3 regions of the Paenibacillus sp. Y916 genome follow, and region 1 is predicted to be linked to each of the others. Evidence: a T-box and tRNA genes for the amino acid it is inferred to sense, from the RefSeq annotation. Region 1 holds a T-box; the other regions hold tRNA genes.
The links. A T-box is a leader RNA that pairs with one kind of tRNA and senses whether it is charged. The one in region 1 lies ahead of leuS (leucine--tRNA ligase), so its partner is inferred to be a tRNA-Leu.
Positions count from the first base shown of each region.

Region 2: it has a tRNA-Leu gene. The T-box ahead of leuS (leucine--tRNA ligase) is inferred to sense a tRNA for this amino acid. The anticodon was not compared.
Region 3: it has a tRNA-Leu gene. The T-box ahead of leuS (leucine--tRNA ligase) is inferred to sense a tRNA for this amino acid. The anticodon was not compared.

Region 1 covers NZ_JBXCJA010000001.1:190,557-200,639, forward strand. Annotated here, with positions in the region: gene yqeH (ribosome biogenesis GTPase YqeH) at 1-665, shown strand, start outside; gene aroE (shikimate dehydrogenase) at 721-1,587, shown strand; gene yhbY (ribosome assembly RNA-binding protein YhbY) at 1,647-1,940, shown strand; gene AC1TO9_RS00850 (nicotinate-nucleotide adenylyltransferase) at 1,953-2,543, shown strand; gene yqeK (bis(5'-nucleosyl)-tetraphosphatase (symmetrical) YqeK) at 2,527-3,105, shown strand; gene rsfS (ribosome silencing factor) at 3,102-3,458, shown strand; gene AC1TO9_RS00865 (CvfB family protein) at 3,455-4,363, shown strand; gene AC1TO9_RS00870 (class I SAM-dependent DNA methyltransferase) at 4,392-5,162, shown strand; gene AC1TO9_RS00875 (3-ketoacyl-ACP reductase) at 5,279-5,998, shown strand; gene AC1TO9_RS00880 (asparagine synthase) at 6,103-6,261, opposite strand; T-box leader at 6,696-6,966, shown strand; gene leuS (leucine--tRNA ligase) at 7,058-9,499, shown strand; gene comER (late competence protein ComER) at 9,492-10,083, opposite strand, start outside.
Region 2 covers NZ_JBXCJA010000001.1:337,270-347,352, forward strand. Annotated here, with positions in the region: gene carA (glutamine-hydrolyzing carbamoyl-phosphate synthase small subunit) at 1-472, shown strand, start outside; gene carB (carbamoyl-phosphate synthase large subunit) at 474-3,695, shown strand; gene pyrF (orotidine-5'-phosphate decarboxylase) at 3,709-4,446, shown strand; gene pyrE (orotate phosphoribosyltransferase) at 4,470-5,084, shown strand; gene AC1TO9_RS01520 (hypothetical protein) at 5,890-6,054, shown strand; tRNA gene AC1TO9_RS01525 (tRNA-Met) at 6,127-6,203, shown strand; tRNA gene AC1TO9_RS01530 (tRNA-Ile) at 6,244-6,317, shown strand; partial or broken gene AC1TO9_RS01535 (SulP family inorganic anion transporter) at 6,403-6,894, shown strand; gene AC1TO9_RS01540 (VCBS repeat-containing protein) at 6,911-7,672, opposite strand; tRNA gene AC1TO9_RS01545 (tRNA-Leu) at 7,905-7,990, shown strand; gene AC1TO9_RS01550 (uracil-DNA glycosylase) at 8,086-8,754, shown strand; gene AC1TO9_RS01555 (hypothetical protein) at 8,837-8,983, shown strand; gene AC1TO9_RS01560 (NucA/NucB deoxyribonuclease domain-containing protein) at 9,255-9,650, shown strand; gene AC1TO9_RS01565 (DinB family protein) at 9,759-10,083, opposite strand, start outside.
Region 3 covers NZ_JBXCJA010000004.1:357,898-367,980, forward strand. Annotated here, with positions in the region: gene AC1TO9_RS12390 (S-layer homology domain-containing protein) at 1-52, opposite strand, end outside; gene AC1TO9_RS12395 (FAD-dependent oxidoreductase) at 217-1,566, opposite strand; gene AC1TO9_RS12400 (LacI family DNA-binding transcriptional regulator) at 1,650-2,678, opposite strand; gene AC1TO9_RS12405 (GNAT family N-acetyltransferase) at 2,798-3,997, shown strand; tRNA gene AC1TO9_RS12410 (tRNA-Leu) at 4,192-4,273, opposite strand; gene AC1TO9_RS12415 (MarR family winged helix-turn-helix transcriptional regulator) at 4,432-4,887, shown strand; gene AC1TO9_RS12420 (MFS transporter) at 4,903-6,099, shown strand; tRNA gene AC1TO9_RS12425 (tRNA-Leu) at 6,197-6,278, opposite strand; tRNA gene AC1TO9_RS12430 (tRNA-Lys) at 6,297-6,372, opposite strand; tRNA gene AC1TO9_RS12435 (tRNA-Glu) at 6,430-6,504, opposite strand; tRNA gene AC1TO9_RS12440 (tRNA-Ser) at 6,721-6,812, opposite strand; tRNA gene AC1TO9_RS12445 (tRNA-Asn) at 6,822-6,897, opposite strand; gene AC1TO9_RS12450 (SprT family protein) at 6,948-7,418, opposite strand; gene AC1TO9_RS12455 (hydrolase/acyltransferase) at 7,602-7,952, shown strand; gene cmpA (cortex morphogenetic protein CmpA) at 8,033-8,164, shown strand; gene AC1TO9_RS12465 (Tex family protein) at 8,249-10,083, opposite strand, start outside.

The sequences.
Region 1 (10,083 bases):
GGTTGCTTGAGACCATTGCTACCTATCGTGGAGATCGGGATGTATATGTTGTAGGGGCAACGAATGTAGGTAAATCAACTTTGATTAATCGTCTTATTAGAGATTATAGTGATCTTGAACAAGAATTGACGACTTCCCGTTATCCAGGTACGACACTAGATATGGTTAATATACCGCTTGATGACGGCCAATACATTATTGATACCCCTGGTATTGTTTATCCATGGCGCTTAAGTGAACTTGTAAGCCGTGAAGATCTCGGGGCGACGATGCCAGAGAATCCGCTTAAACCAATGGTGTATCAATTGAATGAGGGACAGACACTATTCTTCGGAGCGTTGGCTCGGTTCGATTTCATTCAAGGTGATCGTCAATCATTCACTTGCTTCCTTAGTCATCAGACAGGTATCCACCGTACGAAGTTAGAGCGTGCGGATGAACTGTATGCAGACCATGCGGGAGAAATGCTGTCTCCACCTAACAAGGAGAATTTATCGAAGCTTCCAGAGTGGACAAGGCATGAGTTCAGCATTAAACGCGGTTCTCAAAGTGATATATTTATTTCAGGTCTAGGTTGGATTAAGATAAATAGTGACAATGGTGCTGTCATAGCAATCCACGCACCGCGCGGTGTGAAAGTACTGACTAGACCTTCATTGATATAATGGAGTGCCAATATGTCATAACTTAAACTGACCAGAGAGTGGGTGAAATAAGCAGATGTTATGGAGCGAATTATGTTCACAACCTAACAACTCTTTGCGCCTTGCTGTGATCGGAGATCCTATCGCACACTCGAAATCTCCAGTAATGCATAATGCGGCATTAGCAGCGCTTGGCATAGAGGGTGAATACATCCCCCTTCATGTGAGTCGTCAAGACCTAGGCCAGGCTATCTCGCGAATGAAAGAGTTAGGCTTCCGTGGAATTAATGTGACCATTCCGCATAAAGTAGACGTGATGGCTTACGTGGATCAACTGGATGAATCAGCAACTATGATTGGCGCTGTGAATACGATTGTGAATGATAATGGTTATCTTACGGGTTACAATACGGATGGTATCGGATATGTTCGATCGTTAAAGGACGAAACGCATGTTAGTTTGCGTGGGAAATCAATTATGGTCTTAGGAGCAGGTGGTGCCGCACGCGGAATTGTTCACGCGTTGGCACAAGAAGAACCGAAGACGATCGTAATAGCTAATCGTACGGAGGATAAAGCAGTTCAACTGGCAGAGGAATGGAATTCTTTGGGGAATATTTATGGTATTGCTATAGATAAATCACCCTCATTTCTGACAGGTATGGATATTGTGATTAATACAACTTCGATTGGTATGCATCCACACATGGACCAATCGGCTATCGATCCAGAATGTATTCCAAGTGGCATTATCGTCAGCGATTTGATATATAATCCGCTAACAACTGAATTGCTGAAAAGAAGCCATGAGAGAGGCTGCACTATACATGGAGGGCTTGGAATGTTTATCAATCAGGGAGCGTATGCTCTTGAATACTGGACGGGCCTGCCTGCACCGATTGATCAGATGAGGCAGGCTGTCCTGCATAGTCTCCAGAACTGATTATTAAGTAAATAATAGAATAATTGAATAGAATTGAATAGAAGGAGTTTGAATATTACATGTTAAACGGAAAGCAGAAACGTTATCTACGTTCACTAGCGCATCATTTGGATCCTGTATTCCAAGTAGGTAAGAATGGAACAAATGATCATTTGATTCGACATATCGTAGAGGCTATTGAGAAGAGAGAACTTATGAAGGTGACAGTTTTGAATACATGCCTTGAGGATCGTGCTGAGATTGGAGCCGAATTGGCTGAGAAGTCTGGCGCTGAGTTGGTTCAGGTTATTGGGAAAGTGATCGTACTTTATAAAGAATCGAAAGATAACAAAGAAATTCAACTGCCTAAATAGGGAGGATTTAGTATGAAGATCGGTATCATGGGGGGGACCTTTGATCCACTTCATATCGGCCACTTGCTTGCAGCGGAATCTGCAAGAGATTCTTATCAACTAGATGAGGTCTGGTTCATGCCAAGCCATATACCACCTCATAAGGATAAGGCAGGGACAACTGGCGAACAAAGGCTAGCTATGGTTGCTGAGGCAATAAAGGATCATCCTTCTTTTCGAACTCTTGATATAGAGGTAAGAAGGGGAGGTATTTCCTACACTATTGATACGATAGAGGAGCTCAAGGCGACCTATACAGAGTTCGACTTCTATTTTATCATAGGAGCGGATATGGTTAACTACTTACCTCATTGGGATCGTATTGAGGATTTATCCAAGCTGATAACGTTTATTGGAGTAGGTCGTCCGGGATCTCCCTTAGCTCTGAACGCGTTACCTTCCTATTTGCAGTCTAAGGTACTATTAGCTGATATGCCACTTATAGATATTTCTTCAACTGACATTAGGGAGAAGGCGGAATCTGGGCATTCCATACGTTATATGGTGCCAGAGCATGTGTATGATTACATCTTAAGGAGCGGGATTTATGGGGTACAGCCGTGAAGAACTAATTGAAGTCGTATCTTCTCAAATGCCTGCTAAACGGTGGCAACATACACAAGGTGTTATGGAGACAGCTGTGAAACTAGCTGAACAATATGGGGCAGATCCTGTGAAAGCTGATTTAGCTGCGATCTTACACGATGTAGCTAAGTATTGGCCTATAGAGAAATTAAGAGGTATTCTTATAGATCATCAGTTATCAAATGAATTGTTACTATATAGTAAGCAGCTTTGGCATGCTGAAGTAGGTGCTTTTGTAGCAAGTCATGATTATGGTATACAGGATATGGAAGTGTTAGATGCCATTCGATATCATACATCTGGTCGGATTGGGATGACTTTATTGGATAAAGTGGTATGCTTGGCTGATTATATCGAACCGGGAAGAGATTTCCCAGGGGTGAATAATATTAGAGAACTAGCTAAGGATAGTTTAGAAGTAGGCCTAATAGCGGGTCTAGATACTACGATTAGCTTATTAGTGTCACGTAGGCAGATTATATTTCCTTTAACCGTATTAGCGCGTAATGATTTAATAAAGAAAATGGAGGCGAATTCATGAATCAGAAATTTATTGAACCTAAGAAATTGTTGGATTTGGTCATATCAGGTGTTCAAGATAAAAAGGCTATGGATGTTGTTGGACTAGACTTAAGAGGGATATCATTAGTTGCCGATTATTTTGTAGTTTGTCACGGTAATTCAGATGTACACGTACAGTCGATTGCTACAGAGATTCGTAAATTAGCTATGGACGCGGGTAGTACTATCCGTGGTATTGAAGGAATGGATAGCGCGCGTTGGGTGCTCATGGATTTAGGAGATGTTATCGTTCATATCTTCCATCGAGATGAACGCGAATTTTATAACATCGAGAAACTATGGTCAGATGCTAAGGTCGTGGAGATCGTATGAGTTTAGTTGCGGGGACAGTTGTCTCGCTTGAAGTAGCTCGTGAAGTATCTCCATACGGATTCTTTTTACATGCGCCTGATTTCGATGTGCTGCTCCATTACACGGAGATTACAACAGAAATAAAACCCGGAGATATCCTTGAAGTGTTTATTTTCTTCGATACAGAAGATCGATTAGCAGCTACGATGAAAAGGCCTCATTTGGTACTAGGAGAACTAGCTAAACTCGTAGTGGCGGATGTTAATCCACGGTTAGGCTGTTTCCTCGAAATGGGACTTGGTCGTCAATTGTTATTACCTATTCGTGAATTGCCAGAGATTAAAGAATTGCACCCACGTGTGGGTGATTCTGTGTTCGTCACGATGGAGCATGATAAACAAGGGCGATTACTTGCTAAGCTTGCCGGAGAGTATGAACTTGATCCACTGACCTTTGCTGCGCCATCTTCATCACTAAACCAATGGGCAAGTGCTACGGTGTATAAACCGCTTCAAATGGGCACATTCGTCATTGTAGACGGTGGGGTCGTCGGATTCGGCATGATTGGTTTAATTCATTCTTCGGAGCGGACTCATATGCTTCGCCTTGGCGAGGAAGTGCAAGTACGTGTCAGTCATATTCGTGAAGATGGACGAGTAAATCTTTCGATGACTCCTTTGAAAGAAATTGGAAGAGATTTGGATGCCGATACATTGTTGACTTTCCTCAAAGAGCGCCCTGGGGGAGGAATGCCTTATTCAGATGCTACACCTCCTGATATCATTAAAGAGAGATTTGGTATTAGTAAATCAGCATTCAAACGAGCGATCGGTAAGTTGTTAAAAGAAGGTCTAATCACGCAAAAGGAAAATTGGACATATCTAGTGAATCCGGAATCGAATACGAATGAGGATGAACCGTCGTAAATTCAAGGAAAGTGTGGTGTCATTCATTATGTCATCCTACCGAAAATTTGCATATGTTTACGATGAGTTAATGGAAGACATGCCATACCCTGACTGGATTCGTTTTGCGCGGACGGCTTGGGAGAAACATGGTATGCCTCATCGTATTGCTGAATTAGGTTGTGGAACGGGCAGTATTACGATACCGTTGGTGAATTCTGGATTTGAAGTCACGGGTATCGATATCTCATCGGATATGTTGTCCGTTGCTCGTGGCAAAATGGAAGGAACTCCACGAGGGAACCGTCTCTTTCGTGAAGGCAGTATACGTTGGGTACAACAGGATATGAGAGAGTGGGAGTTACCAGAGCCAGTGGATTCCGTCATATCTTTTTGTGATTGTATTAACTATCTTGTTGAGGAATCGGATATTACTTCCTTATTCGCTCGTACTTATGAGGGATTAAAACCAGGAGGAACATTCTTATTTGATGTACATCATCCCAATACGATAAAACGTTATGATGAGGAACAGCCGTTTGTGCTTGACGAACGTACTGTTTCTTACATATGGACTTGTGATCTGGATGTGGGACGCTGTGAGATTGAGCATCATTTACGAATCTTCGTGCGTGCTGAACAAGGCGGAGATCAGTATCGTCGTTTCGAGGAAATTCATGTTCAGCGTGCATATGATCCGGAATGGATGAGAGTTGAACTCATCAAGGCAGGATTTCGAGATGTTCATATGTATGCAGACTTTGAATGGGTTGAAGCAGAAGATGATGCACAGAGACTTTTCTATGTAGCAGTTAAATAGACATATAAGGAACAGCCCGACTCTTAGGAGTGGGGCTGTTTGTTTGGTTTCATAAAAGGGCTATGTTAGACTATAGTATCGAGCTTGGCTCGAAGAAACGTTAAGGAGTGAGTGAGATGGAATTGAAGAATAGGACAGCCATTATTACTGGTGCAGGAAAAGGAATCGGTCTAGCAATAGCGACTTCGCTTGCTAAGGAAGGTGTCAATCTTGGTCTAATTGCAAGAACAAAGGCAGATTTAGAAGTACTTCGTGATTCATTAACAGAAGCTTACGGTGTGAAAGTTAGCATTGCAACGGCTGATGTTTCTATAAAGAATGAAGTGGATCAAGCCGTAGGGATATTAAAGGAACAACTTGGTTCGATTGATATATTGGTTAACAATGCAGGGATTGCTGAGTTCGGAACATTATTAGAAATGGATCCTGAAGTGTGGGAAAGAATGATTCAGGTTAACTTAATGGGGACCTATTACATGACGCGGGCTGTACTCCCGGGAATGGTAGAGCAAAACAGTGGTAACATCATTAATATTGCGTCTACTGCTGGTGAGAAGGGGTTTGCAACCGGGTCTGCTTACTGCGCTTCTAAGTTTGCGATGTTGGGGCTTACTGAATCCGTTCTGCAGGAAGTTCGTAAATTTAACATACGTGTTGTTGCTTTAACTCCGAGTACGGTGAATACAGAATTAGCTGTAAATGCCGGCTTGAAAATAAGCGATGAAGATCATATGATGCAGCCAGAAGATCTGGCTGAATTGGCTATTGCAACTTTGAAGCTTCCAGATCGTGTTTTTGTGAAAAGCGCTGGTCTATGGACAACGAACCCACAGTAGAGCATGAATAAACAAGCCTTGGATCCTTTGATCCAAGGCTTGTTCTTGCTATTCTCCATTTGAACCATAAGAGATGGTCTTATGTTTCGCTGTCTTTCCATTCCTCAACGATGTTCAACAAGGTCGATACTTCCCAGGATGATATGTGCTAGACCAAAGCCAAGTACACCATACGCAGCAAGTTTATACTTGCTTCCAAGCATTGCGGCACCTGATGCAGATACGACAGTTCCAAGAACAGCAGGAATCAATCCTTCTCGCATATGAACACTCCCTTAAGTAGTTTTGGAAAGACAATGGGTAGTATTTGTATATGTGATTGGATTTATACATTTCCTGTTCTTATAGTAACAAGAAAATTGATGATCGCTATATTGTACCAGAAAGTCTTCGGAAAAGGACTTCACTTAGGATTGGAGGTAGAAGTGCATGGGCAGTTGTAGAAGATACACTTATTTTAGAGGAAAAGGTGAGGTGGAGAGAAATAGATGCAAAGATACAGTTAAAAAAGGGAAAATAGAGAAAAGTGGGGATTTACCAGTAACTAGATGTACTCTGTGCAACTAAAATTAGCAATTAAGGATATGATGAGGATTTAAATGTACTTCGTACAACTATTGGACTAGGAGTAAGTAGAAGATACACTTGTTGACTTAATATTGTTGGTTCTGTATAATTTGATTCATCAAAATGCATATTTTAAACGTTGATGAGGAGTACTAATTTCGAAATATCATCCAGAGAGCCGGCGGTTGCTGTAAGCCGGTTGATAAATTGAAGTGAACTTGCCTCGGAGTAATGATATGAATATGGAAGGCATTGTCGATCCGGTGACTAAGATCGTCGACTTTTCTATATAGTAAGTATCATCGTCTCACCCGCGTTAAGGGTTCAAAGTGAGTGGAAGACAAAGAATGTATTCCGCTAACTAGGGTGGTACCACGGGAATCAAACCTCTCGTCCCTAGCGATCAAACGCTAAGGATGTAGAGGTTTTTTTGATGGACAAATGAGTTAGATTTAGATCATGTACGCGATTATGAAGGAGGAATAATAAGCCATGAATGAACAGCAACAACAAGGTCAAGGCTATCAACCATTAATTATTGAACCGAAATGGCAGCAATATTGGGATGAACATGAGACATTTAAAACGGGTGAAGATCCAACGAAACCGAAGTTTTACGCTTTGGATATGTTTCCCTATCCATCAGGTGCGGGGCTTCACGTAGGGCATCCTGAGGGTTATACGGCAACAGATATTGTATCACGCTATAAACGGATGAAAGGTTATAACGTTCTTCATCCTATGGGCTGGGATGCTTTCGGGCTACCTGCTGAGCAACATGCTTTAGACACAGGAGAACATCCAAAGGATATCACAGTTAAGAATATTAACAATTTCCGTCGTCAGATTAAATCTCTAGGCTTCTCATATGACTGGGATAGAGAGATTAGTACGACGGATCCGAAGTATTATAAATGGACACAATGGATATTTATCCAGTTATTTAATAAAGGGCTTGCGTATGTAGCTGAAGTGCCTGTCAATTGGTGCCCAGCACTTGGTACGGTACTAGCGAATGAAGAAGTTATTGATGGATTAAGTGAACGTGGAGGTCATCCTGTCGTTCGTAAACCGATGAGACAATGGATGCTCAAGATTACTGAGTATGCAGATCGCTTATTGGAAGATTTAGAGGAGTTAGATTGGTCCGAAAGTATTAAAGATATGCAACGTAATTGGATCGGTAAGTCTAAAGGAGCAGAAGTGAGATTTGATATTCAAGGTCACGATGCAAACTTAGCGGTATTTACAACACGACCAGATACTTTGTTCGGCGCAAGTTATTGTGTTCTAGCTCCTGAGCATGAATTGGTTACCGTTATTACAACACCAGAGCAATTGGCTGCGGTTGAGATCTATAAAACTCAGGCATCGCACAAAAGTGATCTGGAACGGACGGATTTGGCTAAAGATAAATCAGGGGTCTTTACAGGGGCATATGCAGTTAATCCGGTGAATGGTGCAACGATGCCAATCTGGATCGCAGATTATGTTCTTGCAGGATATGGAACGGGAGCTATTATGGCAGTACCAGGTCATGATACTCGTGACTGGGAATTTGCTAAACAGTTCGGATTAGAAATTATAGAAGTAGTTAAAGGCGGGAATATCGAAGAAGAGGCATATAGCGGAGATGGAGAACATGTCAACTCTGATTTGCTTAATGGCTTAAAGAATGAAGAGGCCATGGCAACAATGATTAAATGGCTAGAAGAGAACGGCAAAGGCGAAGGTAAAATCACCTATCGTCTACGTGACTGGTTGTTTAGCCGCCAAAGATATTGGGGAGAGCCTATCCCAATTCTTCATCTAGAAGACGGAACAATGAAGACCGTACCGGTCGATCAATTACCGTTAGTTCTACCAGATGTAGACCAAATCAAGCCATCAGGTACGGGAGAATCACCGCTTGCTAATGTGCTTGACTGGGTAGAGACGATTGATCCTGAGACAGGAATGAAGGCTAGACGTGAGACGAATACAATGCCTCAATGGGCAGGCAGTTGCTGGTATTATCTACGCTTCATTGATCCTCATAACGATGAGGAGCTCTGTTCTAAGGATAAGCAACAACAATGGCTTCCGGTAGACCTATATATCGGTGGAGCAGAACATGCTGTACTTCACTTGCTATACGCACGATTCTGGCATAAGGTGCTATACGATCTTGGTATAGTTGATACCAAAGAACCATTCCATAAGCTCGTAAACCAAGGAATGATTCTAGGTACCAATAATGAGAAAATGAGTAAATCACGTGGAAATGTAGTAAATCCAGATGAAATCGTTGAAAGTCATGGTGCAGATACACTTCGTATATACGAAATGTTTATGGGACCATTAGAAGCTACGAAGCCATGGAGTATGAACGGCGTAGAAGGTAGCCATCGTTTCCTTGCCCGTGTATGGCGACTAATTATTAATGAAGAAGGCAATCTTCAAAGCAAAATTGTTGACGGCGAAGGTAGCGATGAATTTAAACGTGTATGGCATAAAACGATTAAGAAGGTTAGCGAAGATTTGGATAACCTGCGCTTTAATACAGCGATCAGCCAATTGATGATCTTTGTTAATGAAGCTTACAAAACGGAACAATTGCCACGTCAAGCTGTCGAGCAGTTTGTACAGTTGTTGTCCCCAATGGCACCGCACATCTCCGAAGAATTATGGCAGCGCCTTGGGCATGTTGAGAGCATCTCTCTTGTTGAATGGCCAACATTTGACGAAGCCTGGACGGTAGATTCTGAGGTTGAGATTGTTATACAAGTGAACGGAAAAATTGTACAGCGTGCGCTGGTTGCAAAAGATATGGACCAAGAGGCATTGCAAAAGCATAGTCTGTCACTACCTAGCGTGGAGCAAGCTATAGCAGGAAAAAGCATTCGTAAAGTGATTGCTGTTCCAGGGAAATTAGTTAATATTGTGGTCAGTTAATTTCAGGTCGACCGAACAATTTATCTAACTCCTTTACATCTTCATCATATTTATGATGGGTTGTAGTAATTAGCTGGTGGAATACACCATCTAGGTTGTGATTTAATTGAAGTAAAGCTTGAGCGGTAATTCCGCCAGGGACGGCGATTAGTTCTTGTAGCTGGAGTGGCGTTAACCCACCTTGGGTTAATAGCTTACCTGTTCCTAGTATCATCTCACTGGCAAGACAGGTGACTTCTTCACGGGAACTGCCTGTCATCTCTATGGCAGCATCGATCCATTTAGATAAGAAGAAGCTCATAAAAGCAGGGCCACAACTAGAAAAATCTGAGTTAATGCGTGCCTGTGATTCTTTTATTTCCAACGGTTTGCTGAATGAAGAGAGTAGATCATGCAGAAATTGCTTATCTTTCTCTTCGATTCGGCTTCCATACATAACTAATGAAGCACCACTACCGACCTTATGAGTTACGCTTGGAATGACTTTGGCGATCTTACAACATAGACTACTCTCCAAATGTGCCAGTTGCACAGGGCTAGTAATAGATATGACTAGTTGGTTCGGTCGAAGGTCATTTTTAATT
Region 2 (10,083 bases), 150 kb from region 1:
TGGGGATCCGAAGGATGTTCCAGAAGCTATTCGCACAGTGTCAGAGTTGATTGGTGAATATCCGATCTTCGGAATTTGTCTTGGGCATCAATTATTCGCTTTAGCTAGTGGCGCGGATACGGAGAAATTAAAGTTTGGACATCGTGGAGGTAACCATCCTGTGAAGGATCTAGCGACGAATCGTTGTTATATCACATCACAGAATCATGGATATGCTGTAACGGAAAGTTCCATTCAAGGTACGGAATTAGAAGTTACCCATATTAACAATAATGATAAAACAGTTGAAGGTCTGAAGCATCGTGTACATCCGGCATTTTCTGTTCAATATCATCCGGAGGCGGCACCTGGTCCACAAGAAAGTAACTACTTATTCGATGAATTTCTACAAATGATCGCGGATCATAAAGTTAACCATCCCGTTAGATCACGTCAAGCTGAAATATCCGCAAGTGCGAGAGGAGCTCAATAAGATGCCTAAAAATAATGAACTAAAGAAAATACTCGTTATCGGATCAGGTCCGATCGTTATCGGTCAAGCAGCTGAATTTGACTATGCTGGTACGCAAGCATGTCAGGCTTTGAAAGAAGAAGGTATTGAGGTCATACTCATTAACAGCAATCCGGCAACCATTATGACAGACACGAATATGGCGGATAAAGTATATATTGAACCGATTACGTTGGAGTTCGTTACACAAATTATTCGCCAGGAACGTCCAGATGGTTTGCTACCAACATTGGGTGGTCAGACAGGTCTGAACATGGCAGTAGAACTTGCACGTGCGGGTGTTCTTGAGCAAGAGAATGTGAAGCTACTTGGGACACAACTTAGTTCCATTGAAAAAGCGGAAGATCGCGATTTGTTCAGAGAATTAATGCGTGAGCTTGAACAGCCTGTGCCTGAAAGTGCGATTGTTACTACGCTAGAAGGAGCTCTTGATTTCGCAAATGAGATTGGATATCCGTTGATCGTTCGTCCAGCTTATACTCTTGGTGGAACGGGTGGAGGGATTTGCGCAACAGAAGAAGAACTTCGTGAGACGGTTGTTTCCGGAATTCGTTATAGCCCGATTGGACAATGTCTAGTTGAGAAGAGTATTGCAGGAATGAAGGAAATTGAGTATGAGGTTATGCGTGATGCGAACGATAACTGTATTGTTGTGTGTAACATGGAGAACTTCGATCCTGTTGGCGTACATACAGGTGACAGCATCGTAGTCGCTCCAAGCCAAACATTATCAGACCGTGAGTATCAAATGCTTAGAACGGCTTCTGTAAAAATTATCCGTGCACTAAATATTGAAGGTGGTTGTAATGTGCAATTTGCACTAGACCCACAAAGTTTTCAATATTATGTTATTGAAGTAAACCCGCGGGTGAGTCGTTCATCAGCACTTGCGTCTAAAGCGACAGGTTATCCTATTGCCAAAATGGCAGCCAAAATTGCTATGGGTTACACCCTAGATGAAATTATTAACCCTGTAACAGGACAAACGTATGCTTGTTTTGAACCAACATTGGATTACATCGTAAGTAAGATTCCACGCTGGCCTTTTGATAAATTCGTTAATGCTAACCGTAAGCTTGGAACTCAAATGAAGGCGACTGGCGAAATTATGGCTATTGGTCGTACCTTTGAAGAGTCTATTCATAAAGCTATTCGTTCGCTAGAGATTGGTGTTCATCGCTTTAATCTCGAAGGGGCAGAACTATTAAGTGAAGAGGTTCTTAACGAACGTCTTGAGAAACCGGATGACGAGCGTATCTTCCTAATCGCTGAAGCTTTCCGTCGCGGTTATACATTGCAACAAATCCAAGACCTAACGCAAGTGGACTGGTGGTTCCTTGACAAGCTTGAGGGGATTATCAAGTTTGAGGCACGTATCCAAGCAGAAGAAATACTTTCTTATGATACGTTGTATCAAGCTAAAAGACTTGGATTTACGGATAAATCCATTGCTGAAATTCGTAAGCTGAACGTATCAACGAAGAGTAATACGTCTGAAGCAGAAGTTCGTGAATTCAGATTGAGTCATAATCTTCGTCCAGTGTTCAAAATGGTAGATACATGCGCAGCGGAATTTGAGGCTTCTACACCATACTATTACTCTACTTATGAGACTGAGAATGAAGTTATTCAGTCATCGAAGGAGAAGATCCTCGTTCTAGGTTCAGGTCCAATTCGAATCGGACAAGGGATTGAGTTCGACTACTCGACAGTTCATGCTGTGTGGGCGATTCAGAAGGCAGGCTATGAGGCTGTCATCATTAATAACAATCCTGAGACGGTATCTACGGATTTCAATACATCGGATCGACTGTATTTTGAACCGTTATTCTTCGAAGATGTTATGAACGTGATTGAGCAAGAGAAGCCAATCGGAGTTATTGTTCAATTCGGTGGTCAGACGGCTATTAACTTAGCAGCACCATTGAGTGCAGCAGGTGTGAAAATATTGGGTACGAGCTTAGAAAGCATTGATGAAGCCGAAGATCGCAAGAAATTTGAAGCTTTGCTAACTCGTTTGAATGTGGCTCAACCGAATGGAAAAACGGTTATTTCTGTAGATGAAGCAGTTGCAACAGCTGAGAAAATTGGTTACCCTGTGCTAGTTCGTCCTTCTTATGTCTTAGGTGGGCGGGCAATGGAGATTGTCTACTCTGATGAGGAATTGCTGAGTTACATGGAGCATGCCGTGAAGATCAATCCAGAGCATCCTGTACTGATCGATAGCTATATGCTCGGTAAGGAAGTAGAAGTGGATGCCATCTGTGATGGTGAAACGGTAGTCATTCCAGGAATTATGGAGCATATTGAGCGCGCTGGTGTTCACTCAGGAGATTCGATTGCTGTCTATCCACCGCAGCATCTGGAAGCTCATCTTCAAGAGAAAATTGTGAATATTACGATCAAAGTAGCGAAGGAACTAAAGACGATCGGTCTGGTAAACATTCAGTTCGTCATCTACCAAGATGAAGTATACGTTATCGAAGTGAACCCACGTTCATCCCGTACTGTTCCATTCTTAAGTAAAGTTACGACGATTCCGATGGCGAACCTTGCTATGCAGGCGATTCTAGGTACGAAGTTGAAAGACTTAGGTTATCAAGAGGGACTATGGCCTGAGAGCAAATATATATCAGTGAAAGTACCTGTGTTCTCTTTTGCCAAACTCCGTAGAGTAGACACTACGCTTGGACCTGAGATGAAATCAACAGGTGAAGTGATGGGTCGCGATCTTCAATATGCTAAGGCATTATACAAAGGCTTGATTGGAGCAGGTATGAAAATACCATCTACAGGCTCTATCATTGTAACTGTAGCTGATAAAGATAAAGATGAAGCGGTAGAGCTTATGACTGGATTTAAGAGATTGGGTTATAAAATATATGCAACAGGCGGCACAGCAGAAGCTCTAAATAACGCGGGACTCGATGTGACTACCGTTCATAAATTGAGTGAAGGAACGCCGAATATCCTTGATCTGATCCGCACAGGTGAAGCTCAATATGTATTTAATACACTCACTAAAGGTAAATTGCCGCAGCGTGATGGATTCAGAATTCGTCGTGAAGCTGTAGAGAATGGTGTCGTATGTATGACGTCACTCGATACAGTAAGAGCATTGCTCATCATGTTAGACACCATTAATTTCTCATCTCAAGCTATGCCATCATTTATTGGGCAATAGGAGGCAGAGGGTTATGAATACAGAATATAGAAATATGGCAGGACGTCTGATCGTGGCACTGGATTATCCAGATGCCACACAGGCATCCGCCTTAGTGGATCAATTACAAGGAATACCTTGTTATATGAAGGTCGGGATGCAGCTTTTCTATGCTGCAGGCCCGAACTTTGTGCGCGAATTGAAGGCTAAAGGTTACTCTGTTTTCTTGGATTTGAAAATGCATGACATCCCTAACACCGTTAAGGGTGGTGCTGAGAGCATTACACGGCTTGGTGTGGATATGTTCAATGTTCACGCAGCGGGTGGTACTCAGATGATGCAAGCAGCTTATGAAGGCATGACGAATGCATTAGCAAGTGATGCTTCTTTATCGAAGCCATTGATCATTGCTGTCACACATTTAACAAGTACTAGTCAATTGGTGTTAAATGAACAGATTGGTGTGGAAGGCAACATACAAGACGCTGTTGTAAGATACGCCAAACTTGCCGCTTCAGCCGGACTAAGTGGTGTCGTGGCCTCTGCTCAGGAGGTACCTTCGATTGGTGAAGCATGTGGTAGAGACTTTATCACAGTAACGCCAGGTATCCGTCCAGCAGGAAGTGACATAGGAGATCAATCCAGAGTGTTAACACCTGGGGAAGCGATACGGCAGGGGAGCCACTATATTGTTGTTGGTCGACCTATCACGGCCGCTAACAATCCCCGCGTAGCAGCAGAACTAATTATTGAGGAGATGATGAAGTCGTGAGTAAATTGATTGAAATTCCTGGAATGATCGCAGGGTATTTACTAAAGATTGAAGCAGTAGCTTTAAGCCCGAAACAACCTTTCACATGGACATCAGGCATTAAATCACCGATCTATTGTGATAATCGCTTAACGATGTCATATCCTGAGATTCGTGAATATATTGCGGAATCGTTCGCAGCGGTCATTCGTGAGCAGTACCCCGATGCGGAAGTTATTGCAGGGACAGCTACAGCTGGTATCCCACATGCCGCTTGGGTAGCACAGAAGTTAAATCTTCCGATGGCCTATATTCGAGATAAGGCTAAAGGTCATGGCAAGGAGAATCAGATCGAAGGATTAATCAAGCCGAACCAGAAAGTGGTTGTCATCGAGGATTTGATCTCTACTGGGGGAAGTTCATTGAAGGCCGCCTTAGCTGTTAAGGAAGCAGGAGCACAGCCATTGGCAGTTCTTGCAATATTCAGCTATCAGCTTGACAAAGCTGTTGACGCATTTGCAGAGGCAGGTATTCCACTTCAGAGCTTGTCTAACTACGGAGCATTAATGGATGTCGCTCTTGAGCAAGGGAAGATAGAAGCAGGAGATGTAGCGGCATTGAAGGCTTGGAGAGCAGATCCCTCATCCTTTGGAGTATAAGGAATATTCATTTATATCATTTTTGTGGAACCGGCTGTGCCATCCTCCAATGGGGATGGTGCGGCCGGTTTTTTTGACGTGATAGAAAGTATAATTTTTTGGAAGATCTTTAGGTGTATTCTGCGAGAATTGCGGAAAATTGGGCTTTTCGAGAAATTAAATGTCTTTTAGGCATCTAAAGTGGGGGAAAGTGGAATAGTGGTGGATTTAGAGAACAAATTTGCAACTAACGTGGATGACTACCGCTGGATGTTGGCTGCGTGCAGGTAGCCGAAGGTAGACCTATTAACAACCCAATGGAGACATCGTATGTAGTGGCATCATGAAGAGTAGAGTAACCAAGTACATTTTCTAACGGAAATAACAGACTCTATTTTGCCTGAATCGTCACTCTTGGAATTCTAACGGAAATGAGAGATCTTATTTGGTCTTTTCCTTCGGATTTGAGCTGTTAATATGCATATAGAGGCCTGTATTTCCGTTAAAATTTCATTGTGGTGTTTTTTCGTGGAATAAGGTCTGTGACTTCCGTTAGAAATCCACTGCCGGTGAGTAAGTGCATAAACAACACCTAAATTAGCAGAATAGGCTGGCTTGCAAGAAATAAGTGTTTAAATGGCCGTTAAAGTTGGGGTAATCGCGGAAAAGTGGTGGATTTAGAGGACAAATTTGCAACTAACTGTACGTTCTGCAGTTCAGTAAGGCTATTTTGAATATTGCGAATCGAGTTGTATGTATAGAGAGTAACTAGGTAACAATACCATCGACATCTTATTTTACTCATGATGAGAAGGAGGGAAGAGGTATGCAATGGGTATATTTCGGTAAACTTTATACAAGTAAATTTCAAGCGAGTTGTCTTGCCAAAAGATTAGAGCAGGATGGCTGGATTTACGGGTATGATGATCCTTATTCTGTGGAAATATTTCGTTCTCGTAGAGGGCGTTTTGGCGTTCGATTTATTCCTTGAATAAAAAAGGCTTGACGTATAGGGTGTTAATGTTGTATATTAATTCTTGTCGCTATTTGAATAATTCAATGACGCGGGGTGGAGCAGCACGGTAGCTCGTCGGGCTCATAACCCGAAGGTCGCAGGTTCAAATCCTGCCCCCGCAACCAATTAAATTGCCATTATTCATAGTGGATTACATATTATTTAGGGCCTTTAGCTCAGTTGGTTAGAGCGGTCGGCTCATAACCGATTGGTCGGGGGTTCGAGTCCCTCAAGGCCCATTTTATCAGAAATCCTTGCTTTGTAAGGATTTTTTTGTTTGTCTTTTTAGCTATTAATGAACATTGAAATAGGGGAAGCTAGACATTGGCATCTATACAATTGAACAACTCTACTTGGTTTGGTAATACTCGAAAAGACGTATTGTCCGGTATTACGGTTGCTTTAGCGCTGATTCAAGAAGCAATCGCATTCTCTATTATTGCAGGTGTGAGCCCGATGGTAGGTCTGTATGCTTCGTTCTGTATGGCTATTGTCATCTCCTTTGTAGGTGGAAGACCTGCGATGATCTCGGCAGCTACGGGAGCTATGGCATTACTTATGGTGACTCTGGTTAAAGAGCACGGGTTTGAGTATCTATTTGCAGCAACGATACTTACAGGTGTCATTCAATATGTTATGGGAAAATTGAAAGTTGGACATTTGGTCAGCTTTGTACCCCATTCGGTCATAAATGGATTCGTAAATGCATTAGCTATTCTTATTTTTATAACCCAACTGACGCAATTCAAAGGACAGAGCTGGGTGATGTATGCATTGGTTGCTCTGACACTTGCCATTATTTATATAGTCCCTCTTTTTGCTGTGTATCAAATCATTTAGGTGCTCCATAGATCGCAAACCACTGATTCTGTAACATCCACCCGTTGTTCTGCCACTTCAAATTATTCTCCACATACCCAAATCGATCAGCATGGTACAGTCCGCTTACGCCTTGGAAAGCCAGTAACTCATAGACCCCATCTCGATCGAAATCAACTGGATATAAACCGCTGAGAGGGTCTACCCACCCCTCAATAGGGGCCTTCAACGTTCCGTTCGGATGATAGATTTCATCTAAATAGGCTTTGCCTCGAGATGTGATGTCTATCGTATATACTAGTTCTGTATTGCTATTAGTCAATTGCAGTCGATAACCATCTAAATAGGTTACTTTGTATTTCCAATAGTCGTTGTACGCTTCGGAGCTGAATATAAGTTGTGTCTTGCCCTGAGTTAGGGTGTACAAATAGTCATACGTTATCGCCCCTGATCCGCCACTATCGATTGTTAGTAATAGATCTGCAATTCCATCCCCAGTGAAGTCTCCCACAAAGAGACGTGGATTATATCCTGAATTCTGATTGGGCTTGATCCGATAACGTCTTGCGGAGGCACCATCCTGAATGATAATAGAAATGTCGGTTATAAATGGACTTGTAGCATCTTGCTTAACCCCTGTGAGCCATATTTGATCGGGGACATGATCTCCGGTTACATCGACAGTGACATGATCTAGAACCATCTCTTTGTGTGTAGTCTGATCTGGCTGTCTTACATCATATTGGGGGACTTCATACATATGTTGCATCATCATATTTGCTCCTCTATATAGGTAATTACCTATAATCTATGATGGGGAGGGTAAAGATGTGATGAGCATCGGCTTGCCCAAAACGAATGTGTTATCTATGATGTGCAAATGATTAATTTTCTCTGTGAAAAAGTTATTTGTGAAATAGGTTGAAATTGTTTGGAATATATCATATAATAAGAAAGTTGAATTTAAGCAGTACCGTTATATAAATCAGCGAATTCATACCTATTATGCCGGGGTGGCGGAATTGGCAGACGCACAGGACTTAAAATCCTGCGGTAGGTGACTACTGTACCGGTTCGATCCCGGTTCTCGGCATCATGATTGAAGATTTAGATGGAAATGAGTCGGCTCCGCGTTTATGGAGTCGGCTTATTTTTTGTAATAATTATGAAGTGAAAGAGGAGATCAGGATGTTCGGTAATGATTGGGATGATCAATTACAAGCTGAAATGCTTAAGCCTTATTTTATAGAGTTGCAGCAAAAGATAACGGATGAATACGCTCATCAAACGATACTTCCTCCTAAGGAGTATTTATATGAAGCGCTTAAGCTTACATCATATACTACAACCAAAGCGGTTATTTTAGGCCAGGACCCTTATCATGGTGTTGGACAAGCTCACGGACTAAGTTTCTCTGTCATGCCTGGAGTACGAATTCCACCTTCACTAAGAAATATTTACAAAGAACTAGAAGCCGATCTATCGGTGGATACCCCAAATCACGGATCGCTTGAACGTTGGGCGAAGGAAGGGGTTCTTATGCTGAATACCGTACTCACCGTACAGGAGGGACAACCTGCTTCTCATCAAGGGATCGGCTGGGAGAATTTTACGGATACGATCATACAGAAATTAAACGAACGAGATCATCCTTTGGTATTCATTCTTTGGGGAAGTCATGCACAGAAGAAGACATCGTTAATAGATATGAGTAAACATAAGGTCATTCAAAGTAGTCATCCAAGTCCGTTAGCGGCGTATCGTGGTTTTTTCGGTAGTAAACCTTTTTCTCAGACAAATGCTTTCCTGGAATATGTAGGAGCGGGGCCAATTGACTGGAGTATTCCGAATCTTTAAGTTGTATTCATGGCACGTAGGTAGAATAGTTGAACTCAAATGGGGGGAACTTAGGAGAAAATGATTGTGAGGTGAGACAATAATGCATATTCAAACGGATGAGTACACCATTGCTCCATTAAATGAGAACGATCAAACGTTACAAGCGATTAAACAAACAGAAGCGCTTCTATATGATCTCACAGGTAAAGAAGTTACATTAATTGCTTATGAGAAGCGACAAGAATAGCTTGGAATTCGTTATTGGGTTGGACAATCCGTCATCGTAGCGGCCTCCTACACAAGTTTTTATCAAGCACTAGTTATGGTTTCGAGCCTTCAATTCCGCTTCTATGAGTGGGGTTGAAGGTTTTTTTGGACAATTGCTGTGTTCCCATAGCAACAATTTTAATAATATGGTATATTTCGAAGTCACATAGAAGCTTTTTTACATGAGGGGAGTACATAGCTTGAAGAAAACAAAAAAATCTATTGTTCGTCTTATTTTTGCAGTAGTAGTCATGTTAGGGTTGTATTATTTCGATATTATTGATTTATCCGAGAAGAAAATAGTTGTTGAAGTTACTACAGATGCAGACTATTACTTGGAGTTTCCAATAGATCGTTACCCAGAGACAGGAGCCCATATCAAGGATGCTATACAATCTGGATATCCAGCTATATGCACCATTGACCGAGCGGGAGCAGAGAGTAATCGCGCTGACTCATTAAGGGGAATCCCCACAAAGAAAGGATTCGACCGAGACGAGTGGCCTATGGCCATGTGTAAGGAAGGTGGAGCTGGTGCTGATATTGAATATATATCTCCGAGTGATAACAGAGGTGCGGGTAGTTGGGTAGGCAACCAACTTGAGGGTTATCCGAATGGAAGTCGAGTGGAATTCACATTTCCTTAAGTGATTTTGAAATTTAGGTGTTAAAAATGGTCTTGTATTCACGACGTCGGTTCCCTTAGATAGCTTCTATCTTAGGGGCACCGAGTGTCGAATGGCAAAATGTATATTTTAAAATGTTGCTTTTATTGTGGCTAGATATTGTTGTAATGGATTCATATGGTGTTGATCATGCCATATGAAATCTTTAAGATATTGCAGAATGTTAAAGATATTGCCATCTCCATCTATATAATCCTGTTCGATCTCCTCTTTTGACAATGATTCAATCTTCCCGATAATCTTCTTGCGAAAAGATATGGCTTGTTCAATTAATTCATATGTTGTTATCGTACTCCCGTATGTAATTGCCCTGTTGTTAAAATCATCATAATTCAAGTGTTTAAGAGTTACTTGTTTACCAGATGCAATCTTGTCAATGGCCTCTTCGTAAAAG
Region 3 (10,083 bases), on a different contig from region 1:
TCGCGAGACTTATTGTGATGGATAGCAAACGTTTAGACAATTTCTTCTTCATTGGGTCACCTCTACTTTAAGTATTATTATTGATAGTACGGAGTAAACATCTTTTAGATAGCGCTTACAAAATAGATTTTATAAGTATTTGATATTATGAAAAGAGCGAAGAGCGGATGAGTCTCTCTCACCTCCTTGATGTGATTACATCCGCTTCCATTCACTTTAATCTAATCCCAACTCGGCTTTTCCTTCGATCAAACGCGCCTGTAACTCAGGAATAGGAACATCTGCTGTAGTACAATTATGCAATACTGCCAGTGCTGCTGCGGCACCTGCCGCTTGACCTATCGCCATACAGCTTGGCGTCAGACGTGTCGTTGCTTGAGCTTCATGCGTCGTTGAAATACATCTTCCAGCCAATAATAAATTCGTCGTATTCATTGGAACGATACTGCGATAAGGGATATCATATGCACCGCCTTCTCGAATGAAATTAGCGGTGACACCCTTACCTTCTGGATTATGAATATCAATCGGATAACCACTTCTAGCAATAACGTCATCGAATCTTTTGCCATCCAATACATCCGTGCCATTCAACACATATTTCCCAATAATCCGTCTTGCTTCCCTGATTCCAATCTGGGCACCTACAGCTGATACGCTAGCTTTCTCAAATCCCGGAATAGACTTCTGGAAAAATGCTTCTAGAAGGAGAACTTGCTTACGCCCTTCAATCTCTGCCTTCGTCAGGTCCTCAATCTTCGTTGGATCTAGACCTGACACTCGGGATACGTTCACAAGAACCTCATCCTCATTTGGTCCGCTAAAAAACAGAAGACCATCGCGTTGAATAGGGAGATCAGCTTCTTTCCATTGACTATAAAAGCCCATAACCCCTGTAAGAGGGATAATATCAAGATCTGAAATCAACGATTTCTCATAAAATTCTGAAGGGTTATTCTGCATGTAGTCCTTGACCTTGTTCAGATCGACGCCCCTCATGCGAAATTTCATCGTCATCGGTTGTACTTTTCCGTCGATATTACCCTTCTCCCAAGGATCCCCAGCCATATAAGCGATATCTCCATCCCCGGTTGCATCGATATACACCTTTGCTTTGAGCTCCGAAACACCACCTTTATTGTACAAAGTTACGCCACTTATACGCTCATCCTTCGTTTGGACATCTATAGCTGCTGTATGAAGTAGAATCTCAACCCCCGCTTCCTCGAGCATGTCACAAGCCAATACTTTATACACCTCGGGATGATAAGGCGTCAGAGTATGAGTGAATCCGACGGTATCTCTTAAGTGACCTGGCGATGCGTCAAGAGCCATTAAACGATCTATAATTTCCTGGGCAATGCCTTTGATAACTTGCTCACCCACTGCCGAATGAAAGGTCATCCATGGATATACCATCGCTGTAGTTGACATGCCGCCAAGAAATCCGTATCGCTCCACAATGATCGTCTCGGCTCCGTTTCTCGCCGCACTAATGGCAGCCGTAATGCCCGCTGGACCACCACCGAGAACTGCTACATCATATTCCTTCTGTAAATTAGACATCTGTTCGTTTCATTCCTCTCAATATGGGAGCGCTCCCACTATAGTCCAAAAAGCGGACAATTTCATCTTCTTGTCCGTACTTTTTAGCTTTCCTGCTGTGAAGTCGTTCCGCGAATGATCAACTCATTATCAATGATCATATCCTTGGATTCATTCTCATCAAGATCGCCGCGAAAAATGTCCAGCAATAATCCCACCGCTTCTTTTCCAAGCCTGATCTTATCTTGTCGTACGGTTGTTAACGGCGGAGATGAGTACGCTGCCGCTTGAATGTCATCATAACCTATGACCGAAATATCCTGAGGAACTCGATAACCCTGTTCGAAGAGCGATTCCAACGCACCAAATGCCATCAGATCATTGGCTGCAAACACAGCATCGAATGATACATTCCTCTCTAACAGAAGCTTCGTCTGTTGGCGTGCTTCTTCCTGATCCGCGCTACCATGGATAACTAGAGTTGGGTCATGCTCTATTCCCGCTTCTAGCAATGCTTGAGTATACCCAGCAAATCGCTCATTCTCATGATAAGTACCTATAAGACCTTGGATGTATACGATTCGGCGTCTGCCACATTGTAGCAAATGACTTGTTGCCTTGTACGCCCCTTGACGATAATTCGAGGTCACACACGCAATCGGTAATGAATCATAGTTCCTTTTCCCAATTAGAACAAAGGGTATCTGCTGTTCTCGGTAATACATCAAATACTCCTGCTGGATATGCTCACCCATAATGATGAGTCCATCCACTTTCCGCATCGTAGCGACCTTCTTCCAATAATCCTGGTCCGATTCACTACGGTTAGCCAATAAGAGCAGATCATAGGCATTGGCAATGGTGTCTGCTTGAATACCTTGAAGTGCCTCATAGAAAATATGATGGCTCAAGAAATCCGGTTTCGGTCCAAACACCATAACCCCGATATTCCCTGTCTTACCACCGGCCAGACTTCTTGCTTGCGAATGTGGAACATAGCCGGTCTGTTCAATAATCTCCAAAACTCTCTCGCGCACTTTCGGTTTAACTCCCGGTAAGCTATTAATTACACGAGATACAGTCCCTCTTGATACTCCTGCTAAACCTGCAATCGATTCTAATGTATGCTTCATTTTCATCACCTATTGTGGGAGCGCTCCCATATATGTTATATTTTTATTATCATGCATCAGTGCTTTTATGTCAATAGAAAACAAGAAAACGCTCTCATTATAGGAGGTCTGTATATTTAATGACAATCCAACAAACAGTAGTACGTAATATTGTAAATCGAACAGAATTAGAAGCCGTCTATGATATTCTGGGAAATGCGTTCGATGTTGGAAGAGACTTTTTTCAAATCCGGTTAGACCAAGATTCAGCCTATGACATGGCTACTACCTGGATTGCTACGCAACAAAATACGATCACTTCTACCGTCCAATTGTTCCCAGTTATTAGTCGAGTTGATCATGCAGCCGTAAAAATTGGAGGATTAGGTAGCGTAGCGACTGTTCCCGAGTACCAAGGACAGGGACAATGTCGACAAATTCTGCACAATCTTACACAATGGATGGAACAGGAAGAGTACGATCTTTCCTTACTATACGCTGTCATTACCCCATTTTATGAAAAACATGGTTGGAATGTTGTTCCCGAACCTTTGTACAAATTAAATACCACATCCGTCACGGCTAGTAACGATACACATATCGAGATCGTTCCATTCGATTCGTCTTATTGCGATGCTATATCCGATATTTATGAACAGTTTAATGCTTCTAGAACGTATACAGCGATTAGATCTGAGGCTGTTTGGAAGGATCAACTTCATTGGCCTAGATGGAAAGCTGCTGCAAGCTTATTGGCTATACGAGATGGAGTCGTTGTTGCCTACGGACTTATATCCGAGACAAAGGCTGACGGAATTGCTCATCTGGAGGAGTTATGCTATCTCGAAGGTGAGGAAAGTTCAGTCATCCCTTTATTTCACGCTTTGGTCCAACAACGTCCGGATGCAATCTCCGTTCAGGCAAACCTTCCAGACGATCACGCTCTGGTCGAAGCATTCACCAATTGGAGTGCCGAGAAGGATACGATGAATTACGCGATGTGGAAAGTGATCCGATTTCAGCCCTTACTTGCTAAACTGACCTCTACTTTTCAAAAAAGGCTGAATATTAGTCCAAAGTATGCTCAGGAAAGTCTACATTTATATTTAGAGTGTGCAGGACAAAAGGCATATTTTCATTACTTAAGTGAAGATGTCTCTATCGAGTCTGATGCACGAACGGGGCTTGAGTATACTGCCATCAAGTTAAGCCAAGAGGAGTTTATAACTTTGCTATTCCAAGGATATAGTGACGCTTCCAAGGAAGCATCACTATATCATGTGCTCGAGGTTCTATTTCCGAAACAAAACTCCGTCTTCTATAATACAGATAAGTTTTAGATGCCTATATTTAGGCTCATATTTAAAAGCCTACTCTAATGAGCAGGCTTGTTCTATTCCGTCATTCTTATTTTCATTTCGCTGTTATTGCTACTGCCGCTTTAACCTTATCTGGGTTAATGGGACTTGAACCCTCTCACTTTAACAAGTAAAAACCCTTACAGTGTAAGGGTTACGAAAAATTCTAATCATAATGCGGTCGAAGGGATTTGAACCCTCACACCCAATGGGCACTACCACCTCAAGGTAGCGTGTCTGCCGTTCCACCACGACCGCGCATAATATTTTTGCAACACATTATGTATATTACATGGATAACACTTAAAAGTAAAGAGCATATTATTAGCTTACAGTAATATCCACACACACTCCAATAGCATTGACAACAATAGTTGTTAGGAATATAGTTGTTATAACAACTATATTAAAAGGAAGTGTTTACCCTGTTTAGATTCCCCTCCCCCGAACAGTCCATCGGATTCAAATACGCACATATTTTTCGTAAGATTAGCACTTTATTCGCTAATAAGCTTAGAGCCTATGACATCACCCCTGAACAGTGGGCCGTCCTATATCAAGTATGCCTTGAGGAAGGAACTAACCAAAAGGAAATTGCACTCCGTACGGATAAAGATCAGCCTACGGTGACGCGTATCTTAGATGTTCTAGATAAAAAGAAGCTCATAATACGACAAATAAACCCTACTGATCGCAGGGCATTCTTGATCTGTTCAACTGATTCAGCTAAGACACTCATCTTAGATACACTTCCTCTAGAGTTAGGGCTGAATGACAAATTGATATCTGGAATCACAGATGAACAGCTACTATCTTTACAACAGATCATGGAACAAATCCAACATAATATCGATCAATTACATCAAGGTTAGGAGTCTTCAAAAAAAATGAAAACCAAACAAGTCAAACTCTGGACAAGAGAATTCATCATGCTTACTGTATGTAACTTATTACTATTTCTGAATTTACAGATGATCTTATCACCGCTACCTTCTTATGTTAAAGATCATTTCCATGCGAGTGATCTAACCGTTAGTCTGTTCACGACTCTCTTTGCTCTAGCTGCTATCGCTTCGCGACTATTCTCCGCCAAGGCATTAGAAAAAGGAAAAAGAAACACCATCCTTTTCACAGGACTTATTCTCATAACATTGGCTACTTTCGGATATTTATGGAGTGGAACGGTAGCCATGCTACTACTTATGCGTATTCTATTTGGAATTGGCTTCGGAATGGGAAGTACGACCCTTCCGACGATGGCCACCGGGGTCATTCCAAACAGACGATTAGGAGAAGGTTTGGGTTATTTCGGGTTATCCACTAGTATTGCGCTATCTCTGGGACCCGTAATCGGAAGCACCATATTAGGGCAAAGTGGATTTCCTACGTTAGTATATGTCACTTTGGCAACAGCACTATTGATTTTCCCATTGATCTATCCCATCACCAAAAAAGTGAAACCTCCTGTTGTAGCCCCTAAGGAACTTTCATCAACACCCAACAAGACGGGCTTCAATAGAAAACTGATCCTCCCGAGTATTCTTAATATGCTCATGTCGATCACCTATGGCGGTTTATTGAGCTTTTTAATTTTATTTGGAAAAGAAGTTCATCTTGCAAATGCATCATTATTTTTCTTATTTAATGTTATTTCAGTTATTATCGTCCGTCCGATATCAGGTAAACTCTATGACCGCAAAGGTCATATTGTACTGCTCATTCCAGCGGCGTTGTTTCTAATTATCGGGCTCATCCTACTTTCTTACTCAACCTCTACCGTTTCTCTTGCAGTAGCAGCATTATTCTATGGCGTTGGTTTCGGTACAGCACAACCTACAATTCAGACTTGGATGATTCAATCGGTCACACCACAGCAGCAAGGTATGGCCAATAGCATGTATTTCAATTCGCTTGATCTTGGGGTAGCTGTCGGAGCACTGTCTCTAGGTCAAATTGCTTCCCACTCAAGTTATGCTGTTATGTACCGGTATTCATCTATGTTCCTTGTGTTATTCATTGTGCTTTATGCCATCTATATGGTGAAGGGATTCAAGCGTGGTTCTCACTTGGGTAAAATCACGTAAAGGAGAAATGAATTAGGCGTCAAAAAACCACTCCCTATTCAGAATCTAATATTCTGAATAGGGAGTGGTTTTAACATCCGTAGAAGCCTAATCATAATGCGGTCGAAGGGATTTGAACCCTCACACCCAATGGGCACTACCACCTCAAGGTAGCGTGTCTGCCGTTCCACCACGACCGCAAATCATAAAAGTGAAAATGGTGAGCCATGAAGGATTCGAACCTTCGACACCCTGATTAAAAGTCAGGTGCTCTACCAACTGAGCTAATGGCTCTCGGTGACTACACAATGCTGTGTGCCATTCTTGAAGACTGAATTCCTTCATAATAAATGGTGACCCGTAGGGGACTCGAACCCCTGTTACCTCCGTGAAAGGGAGGTGTCTTAACCACTTGACCAACGGGCCATAATACATCACTTCTTGTGACAACAAAAATGATTATAACAAAATTACAATTACATGACAAGCTTTTTTTCTTAGATTCTTATCTCACATTTCGAGTGGCATAGTGAGCGTATCGCATCTTCTACCTTCTAATGGAAGCCACGGACACTATTCTAACAAAAAAAGGAACCTTGATAGGTCCCTTTGTCAATTCATATATGATTGGCTAAAAAAATATGGCGGAGAGAGTGGGATTCGAACCCACGCACCGCTTACGCAGTCTAACCCCTTAGCAGAGGGTCCCCTTATAGCCACTTGGGTATCTCTCCAAAAAATAATGGCTCCCCGAACAGGACTCGAACCTGTGACAACTCGATTAACAGTCGAGTGCTCTACCAACTGAGCTATCAGGGAACATCAATCTAGACTTACAATCATTAATATATCATTCCGAATGATTTCAGTCAAGATGGAGTCATCGAAGATAGGCTCAGATCGCCTCGACATTTACCACATCGGTAACGCTTAGGGTCTACTTTTCTTTTACGGAGATACTCCATTTCACATCGTGTACATGTCAGCTTATATCGATAAGGGAGAGGCTTTCTAGCCTTCGCTCCAGGAAGTGCCTGACAGAACCTACTCCCCCCAACTTGTTGCAACAATTGTTTAAACTCCGGATCACGATGTCGGTACCCTCTTCCTCTCAGATGGAGATGATAGTGGCATAATTCATGCTTGATAATTTTTTCCACCTCTTCATTTCCAAAGTTATCGAGTTGATGGGGATTAATCTCTATGTTATGCCCCTTGAGGAAATATCGCCCTCCCGTAGTCTTTAACCGCCCATTGAACACAGCTTGATGCAAGAACGGCACTCCGAAGCAACGGTGTGAAATATCCTCCACCCATACCTGTAATTCCTCATTGGTCATCATTTCTGTCATAGTTCTCCAACGATTCCTTCCTACTATATGCTAGGCATTCGCCCATTCCCTTATCAGGGACATGACTTGATACTTGAATTTTAACTTCGCTATAGGCTACACTGTCAAGTATACTGATACAAGCATCGTTCATTCAATACATAAAGATATATAGGGGGATTCTAACACACTATGGCAAAGATGAGATACGTCATTTTACAACTACAACATGAACTTCAATTTGTGGAAATGCCTGCAGACTACGCTTATCAACTAAGTGCACTTAATCTGCGTCTTAATAAAGAGATCGCCAAACTGACCGCTGCAAATATTCCTACACTACCGCTAGCTGTCGCTGAGTGCGACGCTCTTGATCTTTTGCAAGAACAGTATACGATTCAAGGTGGACTGGATTACATCAATGAATTGGAGAAATCCTTTGCAACCATTGATGAAAAGAGTTATCCACTCATATCACTGCTTACCGAGATTCGTGCTCTTCAAGCTCAACTAGAACAATGGTATGAAGAAGAGATGGAGTAGTTTTAATGTATACCTGCACACTCTGGGCTACTCCTCCATATGCTAACGGTACATATGGAATGCAAGAGGAGGAGATACCCTTGCCACAGTGGCTGTGCAATCAATTAATGCGCGCTTTCAACAAAAGAGACCGACGGCAGATAAAACTACTCAATGAATGTTGGTTTGTCTACCGTAACTCTCCAGGTAACCGCGGTAATACATCTTCATAAGTTTCATTAGATCATCATTTTAGCCCCAAGCTTCGCCCCCCTAAGGGAGGACGAAGCTTGGGGCTATTGTATGCTAGGATCAAATTATTGATCCTTATGTGGGTTCTTCATCGTAAGTCCGACGCGCCCTTTTTTCTCATCTATATTCAGTACCCATACCGTCACATTATCACCAACAGAAACAACATCCATAGGATGTTTAACATATCCATTACTTAGCTGTGAAATGTGTACTAAGCCATCATTCTTAATTCCGATATCCACAAAGGCTCCGAAATCGATCACATTACGAACGGTTCCCTGCATCTCCATCCCCGGTGTTAAGTCTTCCATCTTCAATACATCGGTACGAAAGATAGGAAGTGGAAGCTCCTCACGAGGATCACGCCCCGGTCGTTGTAAGCTTTCTATAATGTCTCGCAGCGTAGGTACACCAACATCAAGTATGGTCGCTAATCCCTCAACATCCTGCTGTTCCAGCAGTTGGCTGAACTCTTGGCTTCCAAGCTTCTCTAACTCCATATTCAATTCACGAAACAATTTATCTACAACGGGATAGGATTCCGGATGAATGGGAGTACGATCAAGAATATGCTCCCCTTCTGAAATTCTCATAAACCCAATACATTGCTCATACGTTTTTGCACCTAGACGCGGGACTTTTTTCAACTGCTTGCGCGTAATGAATTTCCCGTTCTCTTCACGATACTTCACGATATTTTTAGCCGTAGTAGCATTTACGCCAGCTACGTAGGACAATAGCGATGGCGAGGCTGTGTTCACATCTACCCCTACATGGTTAACCGCTGACTCCACGACTACCTTAAGACTCTCTTCCAAGTGCTTCGGACTAACGTCATGCTGGTACTGCCCTACACCAATGGCCTTTGGATCGATCTTAACTAGCTCTGCTAAGGGATCCTGAATACGGCGAGCAATGGATACGGCGCTACGTTCAGATACGTCCAAATCAGGGAATTCTTCTTGCGCAAGCTTCGATGCAGAGTACACACTGGCACCCGCTTCATTAACAATAAGATAGGCCAACTCCTGATCTTTCAGATCACTGATGACTTCAGCAACGAACTGTTCTGTCTCTCTAGATGCGGTTCCGTTCCCAACAACAATCAATTGAATCTTATACTTCGTAATCAACTCGCGGAATTTCTCTGCTGCTTCCCTCACCTTATTATGCGGAGGAGTTGGATAGGTAACAGCCACTTCGAGCAGTTTGCCTGTGTCATCCACCACGGCCAGCTTACAGCCTGTCCGGAAGGCTGGATCTACACCCAATACACAGCGTCCTTTCACTGGCGCTTGTAGCAGCAAGCTACGCAAGTTACCGGAGAAGATAGATATCGCTTGACTATCCCCCTTCTCCGTCAATTCAGCACGTATCTCCCGCTCAATAGAAGGGGAAATTAGCCGCTTATACGAATCTTCAATAACAGATTCCAATATCTTCTTGACGCAAGAATCCCCTTTAATAACTTGGGAACCTATGAATGTGTGAATGGATTCAGCTGGCACTTCAAGGCCTACTTTAAGCACATTCTCTTTTTCACCACGATTGATAGCCAGAATACGGTGTGGTGGCATTTTCTTTGCAAGTTCTTTGTAACTGTAATAGTTCTCATATACCGACTCTTGCTCCGAATCCTTCGCTTCTGACACCAACAGTCCATGATCCATACTATATCGACGTACCCAAGCACGGATAGTGGCTTCATCTGCTATATTCTCAGCTAGAATATCCATAGCACCTTGGATCGCATCTTCAGGCGTCTCTACGCCTTTATCCACATCTACATATTTTGTTGCTTCTGTATCCAAATTTCCTTGCTTCGGCTGATCCCATATCCATATCGCCAAAGGCTCCAAACCTTTTTCCTTCGCCATACTAGCCCGAGTTTTGCGCT